Regions from separate parts of the Arthrobacter methylotrophus genome, predicted to be linked through region 2. Evidence: riboswitches for the same ligand, from Rfam matches in the RefSeq annotation. Region 2 holds a riboswitch; each other region holds the start of a gene.
What was found. A riboswitch is a leader RNA that binds a small molecule or an ion and turns the genes downstream of it on or off. The one in region 2 is predicted to bind S-adenosylmethionine.

Region 1 (4,000 bases), 1.4 Mb from region 2:
CGCCGTTCAGATCACGATGCGCTCGGAGAAGGACGAGGGCGACACAAAGCCGCAGCCCGTCCTCACCTGGGTGCGCCAGGACTGGCGCGAAGCGCCGAGCTAGACCTGCTTGAGGGCCCGTTCCAGATCCCGGACGAGGTCGTCCACATCCTCCAGCCCCACTGAAAGCCGCACGACGCCGTCGCTCAGGCCGATGGCCGCGCGGCCTTCCGGACCCATGGCGCGGTGGGTGGTGGTGGCGGGGTGGGTGATGAGGGACTTGGAGTCGCCTAGGTTGTTCGAGATATCGATGATGGCGAGTCCGTCCAGCAACGCGAAAGCGGCCTCTTTGGCCGATCGCCCGGCGGAAGGGAGCAGCTCGAAGGTCAGGACCGTGCCGCCGGCTTTCATTTGCTTCGCGGCGAGCTCGTACTGGGGGTGGGACTTAAGCAGCGGATACTTGACCCAGCTGATGGCCGGTTGTTCCTCGAGCCATTCTGCGATCCGCAACGCCGACGCCGAGGAGTGGTTTACTCGCAGCGCCATGGTTTCCAGGCCCTTGGTCAGCACCCAGGCGTTGAACGCGGAAAGCGATGGTCCTGTGTGTCGCATGAGTTGCTTGACGGGACCTTCGATGAACTCCTTGGTGCCCAGGATCGCTCCGCCCAGGACCCGGCCTTGGCCATCGATGTGTTTGGTGCCCGAGTAGACAATCACGTCGGCGCCGAGTTCGCCACAACGCTGCAGCAGCGGAGTGGCAAAGACATTGTCGACGACGACGGTAGCGCCCGCGGCGTGGGCCAGCTCGCTCACGGCGGCGATGTCCACGATTTCCTGCATCGGGTTCGACGGCGACTCGAAAAACACTGCGGTGGTGGGTTCGGACAACGCGGCGCGCCACTGATCCAGGTCCGGTCCGTCAACGAAGACCGTCTCGACGCCCCAGCGGGGCAGGATCTCGTTGAGGATGACGAAGCAGGAACCGAACAGCGAACGCGCGGCAACCACACGGTCACCGGCGGCCAGCAACGCACCAAGCGCGGTGAAGACAGCGGACATGCCCGACGCCGTCGCGAAGCATGCTTCGGTGCCTTCGAGCAGGCGGAGCCGCTCCTGGAACGTTGCAACCGAGGGGTTGCCGTAACGAGAGTAGACGAAGCGCTCGTCTTCGCCCGTAAACGCGCGCTCGGCGGCTGCCGCGGATTCGTAGACGAAGCCGGAATTCAGGAAGACAGCTTCGGAGGTCTCCTGGAAATTGGTGCGGTCAAGGCCGCCGCGGACTGCCTGGGTCTCAGGGTTCCAGCCAGCGGCGTCAGGATTGAATGTCACTTAGATCTTCCCCAGATTCGTAGGAAGTCCACGGTTTTTCCAACCATTCACGGTTCGCTCGCCGTAGCGGTCCGGTTCGCCCTCAAAGCCTTCAAGGACGTTGTAGGCGGTGTAGCCGGCCTGTGTTGCGGCACTGGCGGCGGCGATTGATCGCTGTCCGGAACGGCAGAGGAAGACCAGTTCGGTGGCATCCGCCTCCGGGGCCTGTTGCTTGAGCTGCTCGATAAATCCCGAGTTGGGGATCCCGCCGGCAAGGTTCCACTGAATGAACAGGGGATCGTTTCCTTTGTTGTTCGCAGACGCGGTGTCCGGGATGCCGATGTGGGCCCACTCGCCTTCGGTGCGGACGTCCACCAGGATGGCGCCTTGCTCCAGTTTGGCCCAGGCGTCGTGCGGGCTCAGGTCGCCGGCGTAGCTCATGCGTGGCCCTCGCCGTCGAACTCTTCATCAAGCTGGTCCACCGCATTGGCAACCGCGGCATCCGCGCTGGCGATTGCCGCGGGGAGGACGATGGCCTGCGCCACGATCACGTCCGTGCCGTTGAATGTCGCGGCCGGGCTGCCGTGCAACACGTATCCCTCGGCAAGGGCGGTAGAGATCCGCTCACAGAATTCCTTGGTATCAGGACCCGTGATGAGACGGTAGGAGAGTTTTTCTTCAGTGGGTTCAGGCATTGGTGCTCCTCAGTCACGCTTGCAGTTCGAAAGTGTCGATACGCCGAGTAGTCACCTGAGGCACCCCGCCGGAGAGAGGGTTGCCGACCAGCAAGTCAGGGCTTCGCGCTGGTGCTCATTACTCAAGAAGAAAATAACATCCATGACGGCGGCCTGCATTACCGGCAGTCGTCATGTTCCGTAACCGGGCGGCAACGCCGGTGGGTGGTGGGGACTAGGCCTCGGTTTGGTTGGGCAGTTGTTCCAGGCTTGCTTGGAGCCGCTGCGGCAGGGCATCAGTCCGTGGCGCTACTCCCGTGGGGGAGCGATGAAACGTGGAGCCTTGATGCTTCCGGATTTCGAGTAACTCGTGGACGGATATCCCGGTGGCTGTCGCCAGCGCGTGCAGCGAGAGGCTGTTGTGATGAGCCAAGGCAAAAACCACGCCGGACAGGGCCTCGAAACCTTCAGTTTCGTAGATTTCCTGCACCAGCTTGGACATGCCGTTCGCATCATCGATTGATCCCGCTGACGCGGCAGTCGCCATGGCGGTCAGCGACCATGCAGCAGAGTCGGGGCTGATGTAGATGCTCATGTCGATACCCTACGGACTCGGGCCCTCTGGGGGAATGGGCGGCGTCTTCCTCATTAACCCAACTGACTCGCAGTTGTTGTCGTTTTGAGCCCTCAGAACGACAACAACTGCGAGTTAGTTGGGGGAAGAAGCCTGATGCGCCGGCCCCAGAACCGGCGCATCAGACGTTTCTATCCGGACGCCAAGCGCAGGATCAGCGCTGCATGCCCGGGGAACCTCGAAACGAGGGACTCGATGTCCTTTTCCGTTGGCTTCGCCGAGTCCGATCTCTCGTAACCGGGCGAGAGGCTGCAGCTGACCAAGGCGAACCCCGGACCGGCCAACTCCGCCCCGAACCACGTGGAATGCGGGGCAACTCCTTGCAAGGTCTCGCCGGCCTCCGGGTTGGGACCGAACAGGGTTTCGGAATAGCCGAGTTCGGAATAGCCATTGTCCGGCGAGAAGACATGCAGCCTGAGGGGCGTCCCCAAGTGGAAGAACCACAACTCGTCCTGCTTCAGGGTGTGCAGCTGGAGAATCTCCCCGGTCTGCAGCAGGTACCAGTTGGAACTGTAGAGCGGGTGATCGACGTCGAAGCGCGGAGGCAACGCCGAACCGGTTATGTCCTCGTTGCTTACCAGGGCGGACGCGAACCAGCCGCCCACACTAGCGGGGGACATGTCCAGCCGTTTGATCCAGTCCTCAGCGGATTCAGTCATTGACCGGGTCCTTCAGGGAGAAACAGACCGTGATGCCAATGATTTCCTTGCTGCCCAGGGCGCGCAACAACCCTTTTTGGGTCACGATGTCCACATTCACCATGCCGTCTTCTTTGCTGGGGACGGCGATCGTTTCGTGGAAGTTGAGCAGGGGCTTTCCGCTCGCCATCACTTCCTTGTCGTGGGCAACGTGTTCCGCGCGCGAGTCCTGGTGCCCGATCAGTTCCGCCTTGCTCATGCTCACTAGGTCCGCGAAGTTCTGGTTGACCCACAGGAAGACCGAGTTCGCGTCCTTGACTACCCAGTACACGCCGTCCTGCCGGTCCAGCACATCGGCGACGCTCATGGGCGGAACGGTGGGAAGGAGCGCCGGGTCCAGCGCCGGGGCGAAGGTCACGGCGCTGCCGCCGTTCCGCCGTCGGCCGCTAGTCTTTCGGCGAGGTCCTGCGCCAGGGCCACCATGGTCATGGTGGGGTTCCAGGACCCGCCGGTGGGCCAGAGGCTGCCGCCGGTGACGAAGACGTTCTGCACGCCGTTGAGGCGGTAGTCGGTCCCGACGACGGCGTCCTCCTCTTCGCCGATTGGCAAGCTGGAGCTTTCGTGCACCAATCCCGGTACGCGGCGCTCGGGGATTGCGGGACGCTCGGCGCCCCAGCTCCCGGCATCGGGATCCCCGTGCCAGTATTCGACGCGCTCCGCACCGGAAGGGGACAGGACCCGCTCCAGCATTTGGAAGGTTCCCTCGT
Region 2 (4,000 bases):
ATCACGGCGCCGAAGACGAGCCCAAGCCCGTATGTGGCCGTGGCCGCGGCGAGTCCGATGGCGAGCTGCCGGAGGCCGCGGGTCAGCGGCGAGGTTCCGGACAACAGCCCGACGACGGCGCCGGTCGACAGAAGCGCGATGCCCACCAGAGTACCGGCTACGGCAAGTGCAGCGAAGCCCGTCATGCCGAAGATGAACGGCAGGATCGGCACAATGGCCCCGGAGGCGAAGAAGCAGAAGCTGGAGATGGCGGCACCCCAAGCGGAGCCCACGGCCTCGTGCTCGTTCACGGGTTCATCCGCTTCGGGGCGGAGCGAGAGGCTGGGATCGCAATCGCAGCTGTAGAGGCCCATGCGTTCGGCGGCGCGGTGTTCGGCGGCCTCGCGGGACATGCCCCGGGCAAGGTACACCAGGACCAGCTCGTTGTGTTCGATGTCCAGGGCCGGAGCTGCGGTCAACGTCGCTTGGGTGGGACGGGTGGCCCTGAGGAGCTCCAGTTGCGAGCGGACCGAGACGTATTCGCCGGCACCCATGGACAGGGCGCCCGCCAACAGGCCGGCGATGCCGCTGAAGAGGACCACGGTGGCGGGCACACCGGTGGCCGCCATGCCCATCACGAGGGAGAGGTTGCTGACCAAGCCGTCGTTGGCGCCGAAGACTGCGGCGCGGAAGGTGCCGGAAAGCCTGTTGCGGCCGCGCGTTGCCAGTCCGCGCACCACTTCTTCGTGGATTTGTTCGTCAGCGGCCATCGCGCGGGTTGCCGCGGGATCCTTCGCGTAAGGCGAGCGGCCTTCAGCGCGTTGGGCGAGGGCCAAAACGAACACTGATCCGAAGTTCCGGGCCAGGAATCCAAGCATCTGGCTGCGGGTGGAAGCCGCCTTTGGCATGCCGGCATGGTCACCGAGGAGCTTGAGCCAGTGTGCCTCGTGGCGTCCCTCGGCCTCTGCAAGGGCCAGAAGAATCTCGCGTTCCTCGCCATCCCGGCGCTGTGCCAGCTGGCGGTACACGGCAGCCTCTGCGCGTTCGTCCGCCAAGTATTGGCGCCACCGCTTGATGTCCGACGACGAAGGTTGCGTCGTGGTGGCTTCTGCGTCTTGCGATGGACTGCTTGAGTCTGCCGGACTGTCTGAATGCGGGGTTTTTGCGTGCGGATGCACCGGGACTCCTGGGTTGCTGGGGCGGGCTTCATCGCCTCATTGCATGTCCACTTTATCGCCAATCTTCGCGGTTTTTCGGCTGGTGATCCTCAGCGGATATTTTAGGTGCGCCTCAAAAACGGAGAGGCTTCAGCGAAGCCTTGACCACCGGATGGGGCAGTGCTGGGATGGATGGACAGGGTCCACGAAGGGGCGCCGGCGGCGTGGTGACTGGCTGCCTGATCCGCTTGCGCGATGGGCTCAGCGGCACGTCGAACGGAGGTTGCACCATGGACGGCACCGAGACCCACGCCCGACACCCGGATCGTCCCACGGTCGAGGCCGATCCCGGCTACGACTACAGCGAGGACCTGGAGGTGGACGAGGACCTGGAGGAACAACCCGAGGTCCTCGACGACGACGAACGGGTGGTCCCGCTCGACGCCGACGAACACCGCGAGGATGAAGAGTTCGGATAGGCCCGAGGAGGCCCGTGGGCGCCAGCTAGCCCACGCCAGCTAGCCCAGTTGGAGGGGCTAAAACGCGCTCAGGATGAAGTGCCGTTGCACGCCTGCCCGGTGACCGGTCGCCGCCACCGTGAGGGTGAGTTTCCGCGTGGCCGGGAACCAGCGTGCAGGCTGGACTGCTTGTGAGAGTGCTTCGGTGATGAGTCGCGGCTCGTGATGCCAATGGCGTTCAAGATGGCCATCCACCACGAACGTGATGGAGCCTTGGGAGAGGTCGACGCCGGGAATCACGCGGACGAACTCGTCCACCCGACGGACGCGCGGGACGCGCACGGGGCTTGGCTGTGTGGTGTGGCTGACTGTGGCGGTAGCGCCGCCGGTTTCCAAAGGCATTGCCTTCTCCTGGTGGAGTTGCTCTTGCCCGTTCGGTTGTCTCTGGTCCGGATCGGGCCGCTTCTTCATCCGAACCACCCGTGAACATGGGGTTGGCGTGTGGCAAGTCGGAGCTTGGCGCCACATCTCTTGAAGCTCTTCCTACTGTACAGGCATGACTCCGTACAGGCATGACTGCTGCATACGCACCGGTATAGGCAGCGGCCCCGCACTCAGGGCTCCAAACGCAACAGCGGCACCGCATCCTCCGCCGAGAAGGTGCGGCACCGCCGTCGTGCTTAACTCTGTGATCCTTAGTGGATGGCTACCGGGTGGGCTTCCAAGGGGAGTTCTTCCGCGGCCGCTCCTGCAACGCGACGGTCCCATGCTGCGCGGACTTCGGGGTCCGTGGGAGGGGTCAGCACGGAGACGACGACGTAGATGACCAGCGAGGCGCCGAGGCCCCAGTAGATGGGATCGTTGGCGTAGACGCCGTCTTCGCTGGGGATGATTCCCGTGGCGTAGGCGATCAGCAAGGCCAGGGTCAGGACGGAGCCGACTGCCATGGACCACGCTGCGGCGATGCCGGTGCCGCGCTTCCAGATCAAGCCGCCCAGGATAGCCACCAGCAGGCCACCCACCAGGATGTCGTAGGCGATGGTCAGGGCCACCACGACGTCTTGCGCCGCCATGGAGATCAACACGGCCACGACACCCAATCCAAGGACCCAGTAGCGGTTGGCCTTGACGTCGTGCTCGGGGTTTTCGCTGTCGTTCGTGTTGATTGTCTTGCCGAACCAGCTGGCCACAAACGGCACAACGTCGGCGCGGGCCACCCGGGCGGCCAGGCCGATCACGGCGCCGGCGACGCCGTACAGGACGCAATAGATGCCTGCGGTGGCACCGCCCCAACGGGCCACGGTGGCGGTCTTGGCCGTGAAGACGCGCTGCCAGATGTCCTGACCGATCAGCAAGCCAAGGGTGTAGACCACGAAGTACGTGATGATGGTCTGGGCTCCGATGCCGTCCAGTTGGAAGAAGCTGGCGTCAACGCGGGCGCGGATCCCGTCGAAGCCGCCTGCGGCGTTGAGGACGAACGGCAGCATGAGGAAGAAGATGCCAACCGTCTTGATGATGAACTGCACTTGGTCGGCGAGGGTGATGGACCACATGCCGCCAATGGTGGAGTAGACCAGGACGATTGCGCCGCCGACGGCGATGGCGAGCCAACGCTCCCAGCCGAAGAGGACAACGAAGATGGTGGCGTAGGCGCCCGTGGACGTGGCGCACAGCATGAGGGTGTAGGCCAGCATGACGATGCCGGACGTCTGGGTGGCGCGCTGGCCGTAACGCAGGCTCAGCATTTGGGAGACGGTGTAGATCTTCAGACGCTGGATGGTGCCGGCGAAGAGCAGGCCCAGGAGGAGCACGCCCGAACCGATGGCCACTACCAGCCACATCCCGGAGATGCCGAACTTGTAGCCGAGGCCGACGCCGCCAACGGTTGATGCACCACCGAGGACGACTGCGGCCATGATGCCGGTGTAGAGCATCGGACCGAGGCGGCGTCCGGCCACCAGGAAGTCGCTGTTGTTCTTGGTGCGCGATTTGCCCCACCAGCCGAAGGCCAGCATGGCAAGCAGGTACACCACCACGATCGCAATATTGATGAACGAAGAGTCCACGATTGGTTCCTGAGGGTGATGCGCAGGGCTTCCAGGGATTCCGACGGCGGTTCCGCTGGATTTCCTCGCGGCTTGCAGAAGGTCCCTGCGCTAGTGATTGGGGAAAGCGGCCTGCGATTTGTAACACGCAAACAACATTTGTTGCCTATGAGGATACTTAGTGATGCGAGTAACAGTCAAGATGTCGCTGCCGCGGAGGGACGCTCCGGCGCCCCGGAAGGCCAATTGGGTGGCCGCTCCGGATACTATTGCTGCAATGACAGGGCCGCAGAAACGGCCTGAAAGGTTCGTGAATGAAGGCTCTCCCCGTTGAACCGAGCAACGTACCCGTTGCCATCGG
Region 3 (4,000 bases), 2.4 Mb from region 2:
GTGGTTGCGTCCGCCAACCCGGAACCGCGGACCGGATTTATCGACCGCGCCCTAGTAGCGGCGTACGACGCCGGAATCGAACCGCTGCTGCTCGTCACCAAAGCGGACGTAAAGGATCCGACAGAACTGCTCTCCAACTACGTGAGCCTGGGTTTCCCCATCATCATCAGCCGGACGGCGGACGCAGGCGCCTCCGGCATCGATGCACGATCCGACGACGGTTTGTCCGCCCGCCTCGATGGCGACGCCGTCGGCCAGTTGCGGCACTACCTCGACGGGAAGGTCACCGTACTGCTCGGCCATTCCGGCGTCGGGAAGTCCACCATGGTGAATGCCCTCACCGGGGCCGAGCGCGCCACCGGCGGGGTCAACGCCGTGACGGGTCGCGGACGGCACACCTCGTCCTCTGCGCTTGCACTGAAGCTCAGCGACGCCCCTGGCGGCAGTTGGATCATCGATACTCCCGGCATCCGTTCCTTCGGCCTGGCCCACGTGAACCCGGACCGCATCCTGCATGCCTTCCCGGATCTGGAACCCGGAACGGAAATGTGCGAGCGAGGCTGTAAACACGATGCCGCCGCCGTTCGTTGCGGACTGGATTCCTGGGTGGCTGATGGCCATGCCGGCGAGTCGGGCGCCGCGCGCCTCGCGTCGTTGCGCCGGCTCCTCGGTGCAGACCCGCGCATGGAAGCCCAAGAGGCGAAGGAGCTGGGCACTGTTAATTAGCAGCACTTTCAATTAACAGCACGGTCAACTAACAGCGGGGTCGACTGACTGTGCGCCCCTTGGCGTCCTACCTCCCCGTTTCACCTGCGAATAGACGGTAGTTTGGAACCATGACCCAACCCGATTCGAGCTACAACGACGACCTGCGGCTGGCCCATGTACTGGCCGACTCCGTCGATTCCCTGACCATGGAACGGTTCAAGGCACTGGACCTCAAGGTGGAGACCAAACCCGACCTGAGCCCGGTCACCGATGCCGACAAAGCCGCCGAGGAAGCAATCCGCGGGCAGCTCTCCCGTTCCCGCCCCCGCGACGCCGTTCTCGGGGAAGAATTCGGCAGCACCGGCCACGGCTCGCGGCGTTGGATCATCGATCCTATCGATGGGACCAAGAACTTTGTGCGTGGCGTTCCCGTCTGGGCAACGCTGATCGCCCTCGTGGATGAGGGAGAGGTCGTGGTGGGGCTCGTCAGCGCTCCCGCACTCGGCAAGCGTTGGTGGGCAGCCAAGGGCTCCGGCGCCTACATGGGCCGTTCGCTTGCCGCGGCCACCCGACTGAAGGTTTCCAACGTGTCGCGGCTTGAAGACGCTTCGCTTTCCTATTCGGAGCTCTCCGAATGGAAGGAGCGCGGTTCGCTGGACAACTTCCTTGGCCTTGAGAACGACGTCTGGCGCAGCCGCGCGTACGGCGACTTCTGGTCCTACTGCCTGGTGGCCGAGGGTGCCGTGGATATCGCCGCCGAGCCGGAACTTCAGATCTACGATATGGCGGCACTGGTCCCGATCGTGACCGAAGCCGGGGGGCGCTTCACGTCCCTGGACGGCGCGGACGGCCCGTTCGGCGGAAACGCCGTTGCCACCAACTCGATCCTGCACTCAGAGGTCCTCAAGAGGCTCAACCCGGAACTCGACGACCTCTTCTGAAGTAGTCTTCTCACTGAACAAACGACGGCGGACGCCACCTTTTCGGGGCGTCCGCCGCTTTTTCTTCGACAAAAGGCACTCTTTCCGGTTTTGTAACAATCGGCTTAACAATCGCCGGTCACATTGGAACCAGCTCTGCAGGTGTCCTACGCTCTTTACAGGTCACGAGTGCCAGCGCGAAACCCCGGTTTGCTGGCCGGCAACCCTCCATCGCGGCGGGGTGCCCCGGGTGACGACCCGGCCGGTCCGGAACGGATACGGCAAGCGCGGACCCCCTGTACGCAGGGGTCCCTCTTGAGTGAGGTCCCATGAGCACAGCCACATTTACATCTCCCGCCATCCCCCAGCAGTATGGCGTATCCCCGCATCCGGCGTCGCGCCCGTTGGCCGCCGTTACCGGCGCGGAACTGCAGGCCCCCCTGATCCAAGGCGGACACATCCGCTACGCCAACCTCGACTACGGCGCCTCGACACCTGCCCTGACCGTTGTTTCCGCCTACCTAAACGAAATCCTCCCGTACTACGCGAGTGTCCACCGCGGCGCAGGCTACGCCTCCCAGATCAGCACTTCTGTCTACGAGAACGCCCGCAACATCGTCCGTGACTTCGTTGGCGGGCGCTCGGACGATTCCGTGATCTTCACCCGCAACACCACCGATTCCCTCAATCTCCTGGCCGGTTGCCTGCCCCTCGAGGACGGCCGGCACGCCGGCGAAGTCCTCTACTTGGACATCGAACACCACGCCAATCTGCTGCCATGGCAAAGGGTCCCCCACCGCAGCATCATTGCGGCGGGAACTTTGACCGAAACCGTAGCCAATGTCCGAACGGCCCTTTCCCAGGGTGGTGTCAGCCTCTTGGCGGTCACCGGCGCCTCGAACGTGACCGGCGAGATCCTCCCCATCAAGACTCTCGCTGCCCTCGCCCACGAATTCGGGGCCAGGATCGTGGTGGACGCGGCGCAGCTCGCCCCCCACCGCCGAATCGACATCGCTGCCGCGGATGTTGACTACCTGGCTTTCTCGGGGCACAAACTCTACGCGCCGTTCGGTGCAGGGGTGTTGGTTGGCCGTCCTGATTGGCTCGACGCCGGAACGCCGCACCTGGCTGGAGGCGGGGCCGTCCGCGAAGCACGCCTTGATTCCGTCAGCTGGGCCACGGGGCCGGCCAGGCACGAGGGCGGTTCGCCGAACGTGCTCGGCGCGGCCACGCTTGCCCGGGCCACGCAGGTCATTGCCGGCCTCGACCATGACGAATGGCACGCCCATGAAGCGGCCATCCGCTCGCACCTTGTTGAGGGCCTCAGGGAAATCGACGGCGTGACCGTGCATCAAATCTTTAGCGACACTCCTCCCCAGGACACCATCGGCGTGGTGAACTTCTCGCTCCAGGGCTACGACGCCGGCCTGGTGGCCGCCTATCTTGCTGCCGAGCACGGGATCGGCCTGCGGGACGGTCGTTTTTGCGCGCATCCGCTGCTCAAGCGTCTCGGACTTCCCTCCGGTTCGCTGCGGGCGAGTTTCGGCGTGGGTTCGCGGCTGGAAGACGCAACCCGGCTTATCGCAGGCATCCAGTCCCTCAAATCCAACGGCCTCGGCTGGGACTACGTCGTGGACTCCGGCCGTTGGGTCCCCGCAAACGACCACCGCAGCTACCCGGAGTGGGCCCCCAACACTCCTGGGACCGCAGGGGCAGCACCCTGCAGCACCGACTGATTGCGGTAGATTCGTAGGGTATTTTTCACGCCCTCAGAAGGAGTCCCTGCGTGGCCCCGCGACCCAAAGGCATGTCAGCCGGCCCCAAGCTCCATGACGAACGGCGCCTTGAACTCGGTCAGAGTTTCCAGGACGGCGGAGAACACTATGACCGGGTCCGGCCCGGCTACCCTGCGGATTCGGCCGACTGGCCCCTGCCGGAAGGCGCACGGGACGCAGCCGATCTGGGCGCCGGCACCGGAAAGTTCACGGCGCTGCTCCTCGAGCGCGGGCTGGCCGTCTCCGCAGTGGACCCGTCCACTGACATGCTCACGCAACTACGCAAAACGTTTCCACAAGTGCTCGCTCTGGAGGGAACGGCCGAAGCAACTGGACTGGCGGATTCAGCATTCGACGTCGTCTGCGTTGCCCAGGCCTGGCACTGGTGCGATCCCCTCGCGGCCAGCACCGAGATCGCCCGGATCCTGCGCCCCGCCGGGGTGATCGGCTTGATCTGGAACCAGTTGGACACTTCGGCGCCCTGGGTCCACCGTTTGTCCCGCATCATGCATGCCGGCGATGTCCACAAACCGGGCTTCCGGCCTGTGGTGGGGCCGGAGTTCGCCGGCCTCGAAAGTCACATGACGCAGTGGGAGG
Region 4 (4,000 bases), 3.4 Mb from region 2:
CGGTCAATGACTGAATCCGCTGAGGACTGGATCAAACGGCTGGACATGTCCCCCGCTAGTGTGGGCGGCTGGTTCGCGTCCGCCCTGGTAAGCAACGAGGACATAACCGGTTCGGCGTTGCCTCCGCGCTTCGACGTCGATCACCCGCTCTACAGTTCCAACTGGTACCTGCTGCAGACCGGGGAGATTCTCCAGCTGCACACCCTGAAGCAGGACGAGTTGTGGTTCTTCCACTTGGGGACGCCCCTCAGGCTGCATGTCTTCTCGCCGGACAATGGCTATTCCGAACTCGGCTATTCCGAAACCCTGTTCGGTCCCAACCCGGAGGCCGGCGAGACCTTGCAAGGAGTTGCCCCGCATTCCACGTGGTTCGGGGCGGAGTTGGCCGGTCCGGGGTTCGCCTTGGTCAGCTGCAGCCTCTCGCCCGGTTACGAGAGATCGGACTCGGCGAAGCCAACGGAAAAGGACATCGAGTCCCTCGTTTCGAGGTTCCCCGGGCATGCAGCGCTGATCCTGCGCTTGGCGTCCGGATAGAAACGTCTGATGCGCCGGTTCTGGGGCCGGCGCATCAGGCTTCTTCCCCAACTAACTCGCAGTTGTTGTCGTTCTGAGGGCTCAAAACGACAACAACTGCGAGTCAGTTGGGTTAATGAGGAAGACGCCGCCCATTCCCCCAGAGGGCCCGAGTCCGTAGGGTATCGACATGAGCATCTACATCAGCCCCGACTCTGCTGCATGGTCGCTGACCGCCATGGCGACTGCCGCGTCAGCGGGATCAATCGATGATGCGAACGGCATGTCCAAGCTGGTGCAGGAAATCTACGAAACTGAAGGTTTCGAGGCCCTGTCCGGCGTGGTTTTTGCCTTGGCTCATCACAACAGCCTCTCGCTGCACGCGCTGGCGACAGCCACCGGGATATCCGTCCACGAGTTACTCGAAATCCGGAAGCATCAAGGCTCCACGTTTCATCGCTCCCCACGGGAGTAGCGCCACGGACTGATGCCCTGCCGCAGCGGCTCCAAGCAAGCCTGGAACAACTGCCCAACCAAACCGAGGCCTAGTCCCCACCACCCACCGGCGTTGCCGCCCGGTTACGGAACATGACGACTGCCGGTAATGCAGGCCGCCGTCATGGATGTTATTTTCTTCTTGAGTAATGAGCACCAGCGCGAAGCCCTGACTTGCTGGTCGGCAACCCTCTCTCCGGCGGGGTGCCTCAGGTGACTACTCGGCGTATCGACACTTTCGAACTGCAAGCGTGACTGAGGAGCACCAATGCCTGAACCCACTGAAGAAAAACTCTCCTACCGTCTCATCACGGGTCCTGATACCAAGGAATTCTGTGAGCGGATCTCTACCGCCCTTGCCGAGGGATACGTGTTGCACGGCAGCCCGGCCGCGACATTCAACGGCACGGACGTGATCGTGGCGCAGGCCATCGTCCTCCCCGCGGCAATCGCCAGCGCGGATGCCGCGGTTGCCAATGCGGTGGACCAGCTTGATGAAGAGTTCGACGGCGAGGGCCACGCATGAGCTACGCCGGCGACCTGAGCCCGCACGACGCCTGGGCCAAACTGGAGCAAGGCGCCATCCTGGTGGACGTCCGCACCGAAGGCGAGTGGGCCCACATCGGCATCCCGGACACCGCGTCTGCGAACAACAAAGGAAACGATCCCCTGTTCATTCAGTGGAACCTTGCCGGCGGGATCCCCAACTCGGGATTTATCGAGCAGCTCAAGCAACAGGCCCCGGAGGCGGATGCCACCGAACTGGTCTTCCTCTGCCGTTCCGGACAGCGATCAATCGCCGCCGCCAGTGCCGCAACACAGGCCGGCTACACCGCCTACAACGTCCTTGAAGGCTTTGAGGGCGAACCGGACCGCTACGGCGAGCGAACCGTGAATGGTTGGAAAAACCGTGGACTTCCTACGAATCTGGGGAAGATCTAAGTGACATTCAATCCTGACGCCGCTGGCTGGAACCCTGAGACCCAGGCAGTCCGCGGCGGCCTTGACCGCACCAATTTCCAGGAGACCTCCGAAGCTGTCTTCCTGAATTCCGGCTTCGTCTACGAATCCGCGGCAGCCGCCGAGCGCGCGTTTACGGGCGAAGACGAGCGCTTCGTCTACTCTCGTTACGGCAACCCCTCGGTTGCAACGTTCCAGGAGCGGCTCCGCCTGCTCGAAGGCACCGAAGCATGCTTCGCGACGGCGTCGGGCATGTCCGCTGTCTTCACCGCGCTTGGTGCGTTGCTGGCCGCCGGTGACCGTGTGGTTGCCGCGCGTTCGCTGTTCGGTTCCTGCTTCGTCATCCTCAACGAGATCCTGCCCCGCTGGGGCGTCGAGACGGTCTTCGTTGACGGACCGGACCTGGATCAGTGGCGCGCCGCGTTGTCCGAACCCACCACCGCAGTGTTTTTCGAGTCGCCGTCGAACCCGATGCAGGAAATCGTGGACATCGCCGCCGTGAGCGAGCTGGCCCACGCCGCGGGCGCTACCGTCGTCGTCGACAATGTCTTTGCCACTCCGCTGCTGCAGCGTTGTGGCGAACTCGGCGCCGACGTGATTGTCTACTCGGGCACCAAACACATCGATGGCCAAGGCCGGGTCCTGGGCGGAGCGATCCTGGGCACCAAGGAGTTCATCGAAGGTCCCGTCAAGCAACTCATGCGACACACAGGACCATCGCTTTCCGCGTTCAACGCCTGGGTGCTGACCAAGGGCCTGGAAACCATGGCGCTGCGAGTAAACCACTCCTCGGCGTCGGCGTTGCGGATCGCAGAATGGCTCGAGGAACAACCGGCCATCAGCTGGGTCAAGTATCCGCTGCTTAAGTCCCACCCCCAGTACGAGCTCGCCGCGAAGCAAATGAAAGCCGGCGGCACGGTCCTGACCTTCGAGCTGCTCCCTTCCGCCGGGCGATCGGCCAAAGAGGCCGCTTTCGCGTTGCTGGACGGACTCGCCATCATCGATATCTCGAACAACCTAGGCGACTCCAAGTCCCTCATCACCCACCCCGCCACCACCACCCACCGCGCCATGGGTCCGGAAGGCCGCGCGGCCATCGGCCTGAGCGACGGCGTCGTGCGGCTTTCAGTGGGGCTGGAGGATGTGGACGACCTCGTCCGGGATCTGGAACGGGCCCTCAAGCAGGTCTAGCTCGGCGCTTCGCGCCAGTCCTGGCGCACCCAGGTGAGGACGGGCTGCGGCTTTGTGTCGCCCTCGTCCTTCTCCGAGCGCATCGTGATCTGAACGGCGTGCTCGACGACGGCGGCCAGTCCGACGGCGTCGGGCGCGCTCCCGTTCTGGCTCCAGCGTTCGGCAACACCCCGCTGCTCGATGGCGCCGTTCCGCGGCTCAGGATGGCTGCCACGCCGGTTTGGACCAAGTCGAATTCACCCTGTTCGGCGAGCACAGGTTCCAGGTACTCCACCAACGACCAGACGACGTCCGCGGCGGGCTCCGGGCGGAATGTTCCGAAGTCCAGCAGTTCGGTGCACAGTCCAAAATTGCTTGCCTGCCAAGACGCCATCCGTAAAGAATAACCGTAGGCACGGCCGCAGGCTCTATTCCGGCATGGTATTCACGTACAGAAGTCTCAACCAAGGCCCTAACCAGCACCGCAATGAGCGCGGCGTCCTCGGCTCGGAGGCAGACATCGGCTACCCGGACCTCCACCGTCGGAACGTGCCTGGACAGCCTGGCATCGAAGTAGACCATCCCCTCGTCCAGCAAGACCCCCGTTTCGATGAGCCTCCTGACAACACGCCGGTAAGAGGCCAAGGAACCGAAGATGGCCGACGGCCCCGACGACGGCCATCGGTTCCACGCCTGCGTCCGGTAGCTCTCAAAACCCGTGGCCAGTCCCCGCCAGTAGGGAGAATTGGCGCTGATCGCGGTGAAGACAGCGAGCTTGTCCCGGATCCGGTCCAGGACCACCACACCTTCTTCGGGGCTCTCGACGGAGGTGTGGACGTGGAATCCGCAGGTGAGCTGTTCG

Region 1: another riboswitch for S-adenosylmethionine. It lies ahead of ABD884_RS24990 (DUF1737 domain-containing protein); the one in region 2 lies ahead of ABD884_RS17810 (hypothetical protein).
Region 3: another riboswitch for S-adenosylmethionine. It lies ahead of ABD884_RS05215 (aminotransferase class V-fold PLP-dependent enzyme); the one in region 2 lies ahead of ABD884_RS17810 (hypothetical protein).
Region 4: another riboswitch for S-adenosylmethionine. It lies ahead of ABD884_RS00020 (DUF1737 domain-containing protein); the one in region 2 lies ahead of ABD884_RS17810 (hypothetical protein).

What each region holds. Positions count from the first base shown of each region.
Region 1 covers NZ_BAABED010000001.1:4,858,794-4,862,793, forward strand. The annotation lists gene ABD884_RS24975 (glutamate--cysteine ligase 2) at 1-103, shown strand, start outside; gene ABD884_RS24980 (O-succinylhomoserine sulfhydrylase) at 100-1,308, opposite strand; gene ABD884_RS24985 (rhodanese-like domain-containing protein) at 1,309-1,728, opposite strand; gene ABD884_RS24990 (DUF1737 domain-containing protein) at 1,725-1,982, opposite strand; SAM riboswitch class IV at 1,993-2,105, opposite strand; gene ABD884_RS24995 (hypothetical protein) at 2,197-2,556, opposite strand; gene ABD884_RS25000 (cupin domain-containing protein) at 2,727-3,254, opposite strand; gene ABD884_RS25005 (PAS domain-containing protein) at 3,247-3,651, opposite strand; gene ABD884_RS25010 (GMC oxidoreductase) at 3,648-4,000, opposite strand, start outside.
Region 2 covers NZ_BAABED010000001.1:3,423,795-3,427,794, reverse strand. The annotation lists gene ABD884_RS17820 (VIT1/CCC1 transporter family protein) at 1-1,157, opposite strand, end outside; gene ABD884_RS17815 (hypothetical protein) at 1,361-1,615, shown strand; gene ABD884_RS17810 (hypothetical protein) at 1,673-1,996, opposite strand; SAM riboswitch class IV at 2,012-2,131, opposite strand; gene ABD884_RS17805 (sodium:solute symporter family transporter) at 2,290-3,660, opposite strand; gene ABD884_RS17800 (helix-turn-helix domain-containing protein) at 3,954-4,000, shown strand, end outside.
Region 3 covers NZ_BAABED010000001.1:1,055,720-1,059,719, reverse strand. The annotation lists gene rsgA (ribosome small subunit-dependent GTPase A) at 1-726, shown strand, start outside; gene hisN (histidinol-phosphatase) at 837-1,649, shown strand; SAM riboswitch class IV at 1,810-1,922, shown strand; gene ABD884_RS05215 (aminotransferase class V-fold PLP-dependent enzyme) at 1,958-3,364, shown strand; gene ABD884_RS05210 (class I SAM-dependent methyltransferase) at 3,436-4,000, shown strand, end outside.
Region 4 covers NZ_BAABED010000001.1:388-4,387, reverse strand. The annotation lists gene ABD884_RS00035 (PAS domain-containing protein) at 1-14, shown strand, start outside; gene ABD884_RS00030 (cupin domain-containing protein) at 7-534, shown strand; gene ABD884_RS00025 (hypothetical protein) at 704-988, shown strand; SAM riboswitch class IV at 1,154-1,266, shown strand; gene ABD884_RS00020 (DUF1737 domain-containing protein) at 1,277-1,534, shown strand; gene ABD884_RS00015 (rhodanese-like domain-containing protein) at 1,531-1,950, shown strand; gene ABD884_RS00010 (O-succinylhomoserine sulfhydrylase) at 1,951-3,159, shown strand; gene ABD884_RS00005 (YbdK family carboxylate-amine ligase) at 3,358-4,000, opposite strand, start outside.